Regions from separate parts of the Nocardioides sp. Z22_16 genome, predicted to be linked through region 2. Evidence: predicted binding sites of a transcription regulator. Region 2 holds the regulator's gene; each other region holds the start of a gene.
What was found. The regulator LexA, encoded in region 2, represses DNA repair genes until DNA is damaged. The targets are predictions, from matches to a motif close to TCGAACANNTGTTCGA.

Region 1: the regulator LexA is predicted to act here: its motif matches at 2,182-2,197, upstream of AC3X7R_RS10945 (HNH endonuclease signature motif containing protein).
Region 3: the regulator LexA is predicted to act here: its motif matches at 1,374-1,389, upstream of AC3X7R_RS10405 (DUF222 domain-containing protein).

Annotation. Positions count from the first base shown of each region.
Region 1 covers NZ_JBYTTI010000003.1:518,104-521,371, reverse strand. Annotated here, with positions in the region: gene AC3X7R_RS10950 (LysE/ArgO family amino acid transporter) at 73-717, shown strand; gene AC3X7R_RS10945 (HNH endonuclease signature motif containing protein) at 738-2,066, opposite strand; gene AC3X7R_RS10940 (cysteine desulfurase-like protein) at 2,530-3,268, opposite strand, start outside.
Region 2 covers NZ_JBYTTI010000002.1:259,172-262,439, reverse strand. Annotated here, with positions in the region: gene AC3X7R_RS05530 (AAA family ATPase) at 1-17, shown strand, start outside; gene AC3X7R_RS05525 (GNAT family N-acetyltransferase) at 117-908, shown strand; gene lexA (transcriptional repressor LexA) at 1,006-1,734, shown strand; gene AC3X7R_RS05515 (sulfotransferase family 2 domain-containing protein) at 1,788-2,540, shown strand; gene AC3X7R_RS05510 (ATP-dependent DNA helicase) at 2,544-3,268, opposite strand, start outside.
Region 3 covers NZ_JBYTTI010000003.1:414,814-418,081, reverse strand. Annotated here, with positions in the region: gene AC3X7R_RS10415 (DUF6297 family protein) at 1-631, opposite strand, end outside; gene AC3X7R_RS10410 (ABC transporter ATP-binding protein) at 628-1,287, opposite strand; gene AC3X7R_RS10405 (DUF222 domain-containing protein) at 1,499-2,854, shown strand; gene AC3X7R_RS10400 (RNA polymerase sigma factor) at 2,914-3,268, opposite strand, start outside.

The sequences.
Region 1 (3,268 bases), on a different contig from region 2:
ATGAAGGGCTCCTTCACCGGCTGAAGCAGGAGTCGCTGTCGGTCGGACGCGTCCACGCTCTAGCGTGCGCACGTGCTCGCACTTCTCCTGGCCGGCTTCCTGACCGGCGGCTCGCTCATCGTCGCCATCGGGGCGCAGAACGCGTTCGTGCTCCGGCAGGGGATCTTGCGGCAGCACGTCGGCCCGGTGGTGCTCGTCTGTGCGGTCTCCGACGCGGTGCTGATCGCGGCCGGGGTCAGCGGGATCGGGGCGATCGTCGACCGCGCGGGATGGGTCGTCGACGTCGTCCGATGGCTCGGTGTGGCCTTCCTGCTCTGGTACGCCGCTCACTCGCTGCGCCGGGCCTTCGCGAGCGAGTCGCTGCGCGCCGACCGCGCGGGGTCCGACTCCTCGGAGTCCCGGAGGACCGTGGTCGGCAAGGCGGTCGCGCTGACCTGGCTCAACCCGCACGTCTACCTCGACACCGTCCTGCTCGTGGGCTCCATCGCGGCCACCCACAGCGGTCCCGTGAGCGGGCTCGGCGAGGGCCTGGTCGATGGGCGCTGGGCCTTCGGCGCGGGGGCGGTCGTCGCGAGCGTCGTCTGGTTCAGCGGACTCGGCTTCGGTGCCCGCGGGCTCGCCCCGCTGCTGGCCCGCCCCCGGGCCTGGCAGGTGCTCGAGCTGGTGATCGCGGCGACGATGCTCTTCGTGGCGGCCAAGCTGGCCTTCGACTGGTGACAGATCCCGCTGCCGGCGGTCTACGTGCGGCGGGTGAATCTGACGTCGCCGTTCGGGAGCTTGTGGGTGGTGAAGTGGGTGTCGTGGGCGCGGTGGTGGTGCCAGGGGCAGAGGAAGGTGAGGTCGGCGAGGTCGCTGGTTCCGCCGTGGCCCCAGGGTTCACGCCCGTGGTGTGCCTCGCTCCACGTCGACGGGACGGTGCACCCTTCGGTCGCGCAGACCCGGTGGGTCAGGGTCTTCGCGAGCCGCTGCTGTGGGGTGAAGAACCGGGTCGATCTCCCCATGTCCAGGGGGACCCCGTCGGTGCCGAGGACGGCGGGGATGATCCCCGCCTGACAGGCCAGCCTGCGGGCCTCTGAGGCGGTGATCGGGGTGGCGTCGTCGCCGTTGCTGATGATGGTCCCGATCCCCAGGTCTTCGCGGAGCTGGGCGAGGTCGATGGTGACGACCACCCGGGTCGCCCCACCGCCGTGGATCGGCATCCGGTTGGGGTCGGCGGCCTCGAGGAACGCCAGGAACGCCTGCCCGTGCAACCGCTCTTGGGGCAGCCGGATCCCGGTGGCGGGGTCGCGTTGGGCGAACCCACCGAACGGGGTCGCCGCCCCAGCATCCTTCCCGGCGTCCTGCTTGGGTGAGGTCCACGCGTCCAGCACCGTCCGTAGCCGGGCGGCGACCGCGTCGGGGACCCGGGCGTGGAGGTCGGTGGCGCCGTCACCGCGCTTGCGGAAGGTCAGCCGGGTGGCGGTGTTCGCGCGGTGTTGGGCCCGGTCCAGGGCCCTCTTCTCGTGCTCGTCTGCGGTGCCGGGAGCGACCACCTCGAGGATCTTCGCCCCGAGCCGTTCCAGGTGGACCGGGTCGAACATGGCGGCGGCCTCGACCAGGTGGGCTTCGGCCCGGGTCAGCACGTCGGCGGGGATCTCCTCGCCGGGGATCGGGTCGGTCACCAACGCGTCCAGGGCCTTGGCGATCACCCGCGCCTGGGGCAGGGTGACCCGCCCGTCCTCCAACCCGGCCCCGACCAGCAACCAGCGGGTGGCGACCGCGTCGGCGAGCTTCTCCGCGGCCCGGGCGGGTCCGAACCCCGACCTCGTCCGGGCCGCCAACCACGCCGCCGGGGACCGTGCCCCGTCGGCTTCGGCGAGGCCACCCGGGGTGCCGGCGGCGTGGATGACCCGCATCCGCAACGACTCCAACCGGTCACCCAACCGGGTCAGCTCCAACAGTGCTTCCCGGTGCGCGACCGCGGACAAGAACACCGGATCGACGTCGACGGTGGCGTCCAACGCGGCCGAGATCGCGGTGCACGCACGGCTGATCGGATGCGTCCCCGCCGTGTCGTCGACGTACATCCCGGCCCCCCGTCACCAGTGACCGGAGCCACCCCGAACGGGCCCCGACCTATGCGACAAGTCAACCAAGCGCCACCGACAACTTACGCTCAGAACAGCCCGCTGGTGCCACTATTTGGACAACCGTTCGAACCTTTTGCCGCACGGGTTCCCTCGCCACAAACCATGAGGCCCCTCCGTTCGACAGGATTACCCCCGCGCCCCGCCAGACGACCCTCGTCGCCCTCGTCGGCATCGACGGCTCGGGGAAGACGACGCTGGCCAGGGCGCTGACCACGGAGCTGCGACGGCGCAGCCGCACCCGCTCCTTCGAGAACGCCGGCGCCCGACCGCTCTCTGCCGGAGTGGCCCACCTTCACCGTCGTGGACGCCGACCGGCCGCTCGCCACGGTGCTCGCAGACGTCCGCCGGTCACTGCCACGCCCCCGGCCCTCTAGCCGGAGGCAAACGCGCGACCGGGTCGTCAGAGACTGGCGAGCCCCTCGAGCAACCGGTCGACGTCTCGCTCGTCGCTGTAGGGCGCCAGACCCGCGCGCACCGCTCCCTCATCCCCCAGCCCGAGGTGGCGCGACGCCTCGATCGCGTAGAAGTGGCTGGCCGGCGCGTTGACCCCCACGGCCGCCAGCCGCTCGTGCACCTCGCGACCCGGCACCCCCTCGACGGAGAAGTAGACCGTGGGGGTCCGGCGTACCGGACTGCCGTGCAGCCGCACCCGCTCCAGCCCCTCCAGCCCGGCGAGGAGCCGGGCGAAGAGCCGCTCCTCGTGCGCCTCCGCCGCCCGCATCGACCCCGTGATCCGGCTCCGCCGGTCAGCCGCCGCCGAGCCCGGCGCCATCCCGGCGAGGTAGTCGATCGCCGCGGTGGTCCCGGCGAGCAGCTCGTAGGGAAGCGTGCCGAGCTCGAACCGCTCGGGCACCGCGTCGGAGGAGGGCAGCAGTTTGTCGGGGTGCAACGTCTCGAGCAGCGCCGGGTCGGCGACCACGAGTCCGTGGTGCGGCCCGAAGAACTTGTAGGGCGAGCAGGCGAAGAAGTCCGCCTCCAGCTCCGCCACGTCGACGGGCGCGTGCGGGGTCAGGTGGACCCCGTCGACGTAGAGCAACGCCCCCGCCGCGTGGACGGCGTCGGCGACCGCGCGCACGTCGGGGCGGGTGCCGAGCACGTTGGAGGCAGCCGTGACGGCGACCAGACGGGTCCGCTCCGAC
Region 2 (3,268 bases):
GGCACGTCCTCGACTGAGAACCGCCCGGTCCCCGCCCGGCCGCCATCCCACAAAGCACAGGGATGTCATCAGTTTCAGGCATGCGGGTGCGATTCCCCCGCGAATAGCGTGGCCGCATGCGCGATCTCCTGACGACCCCCATGGAGACCATCGAGGCCGATCTCGAGGCCCTGATCGTCACCATGGCGAAGTCCCCTGCCTTCCGGACCACCGACGAGCCGGACGCCACCGTCTACTGGTCCCACCTCCCGCTCGAGGTGTGCAACGTGATCGCCAACGCCCGGATCGCGTCGGTCGACGTGCCCCAGCGCGTCCCCGAGCTGCTCTCGCCCTTCCTCGAGCGAGGGCTCCCCTTCCAGTGGATGACCACGCCGGACACCACCAGCCCGGCCCTCGAGGCCGCGCTGGCCCAGGCAGGCCTGGTCGCGCACGAGGCAGCGGCCATGCACATCAACCTGGACCGACCCATCGACCCCGAGGCACCCGACGACGTCTACATCGACGTCGCCTGGCCGGACCACACCGAGCCCGTCGCGGCCACCATCTTCGCGGGGCTCGGCCTCGCGGCACACTCGGCGGGGGCGCACATGGACTTCCTCGACACGATGGACCCCGCCGACCACCAGTTCTTCATCGCCCGCAGCTCCTTCACCGGGGACGCCCAAGGGGCGAGCACCTCGCACCGCCGAGGCCCCAGCGTGATGTTCGGCAACATCGTCACGCTGCCGAAAGCTCAGGGTCGCGGTCTTGAGCACGCCCTAGCCGGCACCATGATGAACCGGGCCCGCGAGACCGGCGCCAGCACCGCGACCGTGATCGCCTCGGAGCAGACCTACCCGGCCCTGATGGACCTCGGCTTCCGCACCGGGTTCAGCCTGGTGAGCTGGGTCTGGCAGCCCGACGGCTGAGCGACACGCCCGTTCGAACACCTGTTTGAACTCCGCCTCCTGGCGCACTACGGTGAGGACACCGAGCCCGCACCAGCACCACACCAGGAGGCACCGCATGGCCAAGACGCGCGAGACGAGCGGCAAGGTCGTGCCGATGCCCGACGGGCCTCCGGACGCGACCGGGCTCACTCCGCGTCAGCAGCGGATCCTGCTCTCGATCAAGGACTCCTTCGAGCAGCGCGGCTACCCGCCGAGCATGCGCGAGATCGGTCGCGAGGTGGGTCTCACCAGCTCGAGCAGCGTCGCCCACCAGCTGAAGGTGCTGGAGGAGAAGGGCTACCTCAAGCGCGACCCCAATCGGCCCCGGGCCCTGGAGGTCTTCCTCCCCGAGGTGCTGGCCGCCCGCCGCGCCATGAGCAGCGCCGACGAGTCGTCGTTCGACCCCACGGGGGTGGGCGACGCCGCGCCGGCCGCGCAGTACGTGCCGGTCGTGGGCCGCATCGCCGCCGGCGGGCCGATCCTGGCCGAGGAGCGCGTCGAGGACGTCTTCCCGCTCCCCAAACAGCTGGTCGGCGAGGGCACGCTCTTCCTGCTCGAGGTCTCCGGTGACTCCATGATCGACGCCGCCATCTGCAGCGGCGACTACGTGGTGATCCGCCAGCAGCCGGACGCCGCCAACGGCGAGATCGTCGCGGCCATGATCGACGGGGAGGCGACCGTCAAGACCTTCCAGCGCAAGGACGGCCAGGTCTGGCTGCTCCCCCACAACGACGCCTACGAGCCGATCGACGGCACCCACGCGACGATCCTGGGCAAGGTCACCGCGGTCCTGCGCCGGATGTGACGGGCGCTCCGGTGCCGCCGGCCGCGGCACCGCGCTCCTGTAATCTCACGCGGGTGCGCCGGTCCCGAGCAGAGTCCAAGCCCTCGCGGACCTCACCCCCCGTCCAGGACCTCACCCCCGACGTGTTCCGCACCCGGGCCGGCGACCGTTTCAAGCTGACCGCGGAGTCGAAGGAGCTGCTCGACGGCCTCTCCCGGGCGAGTGCGGACGCCGGCTGGGTCTCGCCGCTCGGCTACAACCTGACCGTCAGCCACAGCCACCGCTTCGTCTGGTACCGGGTGGCCAAGGTCGCCACCCGCACCGTGCGCCACCACTTCGCCGCCCACCAGGTCCCCCTCGACATCGACCACGCCATGCGGGTGCGCTACCCGACCGGCCTCTTCGCCGACTACTTCAAGTTCGCCTTCGTCCGCGATCCACTGGAGCGGTTCGTCTCCGCCTGGCAGGACAAGGTCGTCAACATGAACTACTTCAAGTTCGACGACGCGACCCATGCCCGGATGCAGCGGGTCGAGGAGTTCGCCCGGTGGACCGCTGAGCACGACCTGCGCGCCGTCCCGGGGACCGATCAGCACCTGGCCCTGCAGACCCGGCTGATCGACCTCGACCAGGTCGACTTCGTGGGTCGGCTCGAGAGCTTCGACCGCGACTTCGCCGAGGTGTGCGAGCGGGTCGGCGCGCCCGCGGTGCCGGCCCGACCGCGGAACCAGACGGCTCCCGACGGCAAGCGCCGCGACGTCTCCGCCGAGCTGCGCGAGCTGGTGGCGACGATGTACCGCCGCGACTACCAGATCCTCGGCTACTGAGGGCTACCCCTCCGCGGCGGCCTCGGCCAACCGGCTCAACGCCTTGCGCACCACCTGGGGGTCGTGGGTGGTCCACATCGGCGGCAGGCTCGCCTTGAGGAACCCGCCGTACCTCGCGGTGGCCAGCCGCGGGTCCAGCACCGCGACCACGCCGCGGTCCGACGTCGTGCGGATCAGCCGGCCGGCGCCCTGGGCCAGCAGCAGGGCCGCGTGGGTAGCCGCCACCTGCATGAAGCCGTTGCCGCCGGCCCGGTCGGCGGCGCGCTGGCGAGCCGACATCAGCGGGTCGTCGGGCCGGGGGAAGGGGATCCGGTCGATGAGCACCAGCTGGCACGTCTGGCCGGGCACGTCGATCCCCTGCCAGAGGCTCAGCGTGCCGAAGAGGCAGGTGTGCGGGTCCGCCACGAACTGGCGGGCCAGCTCGGGCAGCTGGGCCTCGCCCTGCGCCAGGGTCGTCAGGTGGGGCAGCCGCTCCCGCACCACCTCGGCGGCCGCCTCGGCCGCACGCCGGGAGGAGAAGAGGCCGAGCGTCCGGCCGTCGGCGGCGTCGACGAGGTCGACGATCTCGTCGAGCTGCGCCTGGCCGAGCCCGTCGCGGCCCGGCGGTGGCAGGTGGCGAGCGAGGTAGAGGATGCCCTGGCGCCCGTAGTCGAACGGCGAGCCCACGTCGAGCCCGCGCCACGGCCGCGCCCCCTCCGACTCCACGCTGGGCGCACCGGTGTCGACCC
Region 3 (3,268 bases), on a different contig from region 2:
AGCTCAGCAGGCCCACCCCCACCAGGCCCAGCGACGCGGCCACCCGGGTGCCCGGCGCCACTCCCCGCGGCGCGTCCGCCTGGGACAGCAGCAGCGCCACCGGGACGAGGGAGCCGACCACGGCGCCCAGCGCGGCGCCGACGGTGAGCGTGGCGGGCTCGAGTCCCCCGCCCTCGGCCGCCATCGCGGCGAGCAGGCCCACGACCACCCCGCCGAGGGCCGAGCCGGCGACCGCCCCGCCGAAGGGGCCGCGCAGCAGCACCGCCCGGTCGGCCGTCGTGGAGAGCAGCCACCGCGCCACCGCCCGGTCGGCCGAGACGGGGCCGACCTGACCCACGGCCCCCAGCAGCACCCCCAGGCCCAGGCAGCCGACCGCCACGGCGGCGTACGTCGGGTGCTCCTGCAGCACGCAGCCCGTCGCCTGGCAGGTGCGTCCGGCGAAGGTCTCGCGGGCGAAGGAGAGGATCCAGACCGTGATCAGGGCGATGCTGAAGACCCACACGTAGAGGTCGCTGAACCGCTCGGCCGTGTCGTGGGCGCGCGAGCGGGCCCGCGCCAGCTCACGAGCCACCTCGCGGGCCGCGACGTCGTCGCCACCGCGGTCGGCGGTGGCGGCCCCGTGTGCGCTCACCCGGCGTCCAGGCCCGCGTCGCTGGCGTCGCTGGCGTCTCTGGCGTCCACCGAGACGACCCGGGCGCCCGCCGCCGCGACCAGCTCCTCCGAGTGGCAGGCCATCAGCACCGAGCGCCCCTGGTCGGCCTGCTCCGCGAGCCAGCGCCCCAGCCACGCGCGGCCCTCGGTGTCGAGCCGCTGCTCGGGCTCGTCGACCAGCAGCAGCCGCCACGGCCGGACCAGCGCGACGGCCAGGGAAAGGCGCTGCCGCTGGCCCGAGCTGAGGGTGCCCGGCACCTGGTCGGCCACCGCGGCCAGCCCGACCTCGGCCAGCGCCTCACCGGCCACCACCGTCGGGTCGACCACGCTGTCGGCGCGGGCCAGCAGGTCGAGGTGCTCCAGCACGGTGAGGTCGGGGAACCAGGCGTTGTCGTCGAGCAGCGCCAGCACGTCGCCGCGCACTTCGGCGTCGCGGGTGTCCAGGGGCTTGTCGTCGAGGAGCACCTCACCGGCGTCGAGCTGCTCGATCCCCACCACGCAGCGCATCACCGTGGTCTTTCCCGCCCCGTTGGGGCCGACCAGGGCCACCACCTCGCCGGGCTCGACGTCGAGGTCGAACCCGTCGACCACCACGCGCCCGCCAAACTCCTTCGTCAACCCCCGCAGACTCAGCACGCGGGTGATCCTAGGGGTACGCCCCCTTTCCGGCCGTTTTGCTCGGAGGGTCCTGGGGAGAGAAAATCTGGGACTTTCGTCTATTTTCGAACACATGTCCGGACTCTGGGATGGGCGGCTCGAGGGGGGCGACTTGTCGGTGGCGGACGGTTGACTCGGTGGTGTCGCGAGGCAATCGGGCTCCGCGACGAACGTCGGGGCGGAGGTCCGCATGTGCCAGCACGGCGTCCATCAACACGGGGTCGACCAACACGGTGTCGACCAGCACCCGATCACGCGTGCGGTGGGGCTGATCGCGAGTGCTCTCGACCTCGCCAAGGAGGCGGACCCGCGCTACCTCTCCGGGCAGGCGCAGCGCGAGGCGCTCCTCGAGCTCTCCCATCTCGGCGACCGGGTCGAGTCGTTGCGGATGCGGCTGCTCCGGTCCGCGGGCGGTCCGGGAGGGGTCGCCGAGGACGACGGTGCCAGGTCGGCCGCCGACTGGTTGGCCGCCCGGACCCGTTCCGGCTTCGGCCCGGCTCGGGCGGCCGAGCGACTGGCCGAGGCGGTCGACGCGCGGTGGCCACGGGTGGGCGCGGCACTCGAGGACGGCTCGGTCAACCTCCTCCAGGCCCGGGTTGTCGTGAAGGCCCTCGACGCGCTGGTCTGCGACCCGCTGCCGGGAGAGGAGGTGCCCGCGGAGGTGCTGGACCGAGCCGAGGCCCAGCTGGTCGCGGACGCGGCGAGGTTCGGTCCTGCCCAGCTCGCCGCACTGGGCGCCAAGATCCTCCAGGTCGTGGCGCCCGAGACCTACGACGAGCACGAGCGGAAGCTCCTCGAACGCGCCGAGCGCCGGGCGAACGCCGCGACCAGGCTGACCCTGCACCGGCGTGGCGACGGCTCGACGGACGTCAAGGGTCGGATCCCCGACCATGTCGCTGCGAGGTTCCGGACCTTCCTCGACTCCTGGACCTCGCCCAAGCAGGACGACGGCAGGGCCACCGGTGCGGCCACCGGGCTGGCGGCGTTCGGGCACCGGGACCCGTCCACTGGCGAGCGGCTGCCGCAGGACCGGTTGCACGGGATGGCGTTCTGCGCGTTCCTCGAGGCCGCCGACCCCGCCCGGATGCCCAGGCACGGCGGCTCCGCCACCCGCATCCTGGTGACGATCGGTCTCGAGGCGCTGCGCACGGGCCTCGGCACCGGGTCGATCCTCAGCAACGGCGACGACGTCACCACCATCTCCGCGGCCCAGGCCAGGCGGATGGCGTGCCAGGCCACGCTGATCCCGGCCGTGCTCGGTACCGACTCGGTCCCGCTCGACCTGGGGCGGGCGTCGAGACTCTTCACCCCGCAGCAACGAGACGCCAGGACGCTCACCCAACGCACCTGCGGGGCGGAGGGATGCACGATCCCGTCCGCCTGGTGCGAGGCCCATCACGCTCGGGACCCCTGGGGCGTCGGGGGCACCTCGGACCTGGCCGACCTGGAGTTCCTCTGGTCGTGGCACCACCACCGGGCGCACGACCCCGGCTACGCGACGACGAGGATGCCGAACGGCGACGTCCGGTTCCGCAGGAGGCGGTGAGCGTGCGCCCGCGTGGCATGCTCACATGCCGTGACCCCCGCAGCCGGGCCGAAGCCCGCTCAGCCGCGCCGACCGCGCAGGAACGCCTGCTCGGCCTCGTTGTCGGTCATCGAGATCGCCCGGTCGTAGGCGGCGCGCGCCTCGTCACTCCTGCCGAGCCGCCGGAGCAGGTCGGCGCGGGCGACGTGGAACGGCTGGTACGCCGCGAGCGAACCGCCCGAGCCTGCACCGCCCAAGCCGGCACCGCCCAGCTCGTCCACCACCGGCAAGGCCGCGGCCGGGCCGTCGAGCTCGGCGAGCGCGAGCGCCCGGTTGAGCGCGACCACCGGGGTCGGGGTGACGGCGTGCAGCTGGTCGTAGAGCGCGACCACCTGCTCCCAGTCGGTCTCCTCGGCACTCACGGCGTCGGTGTGC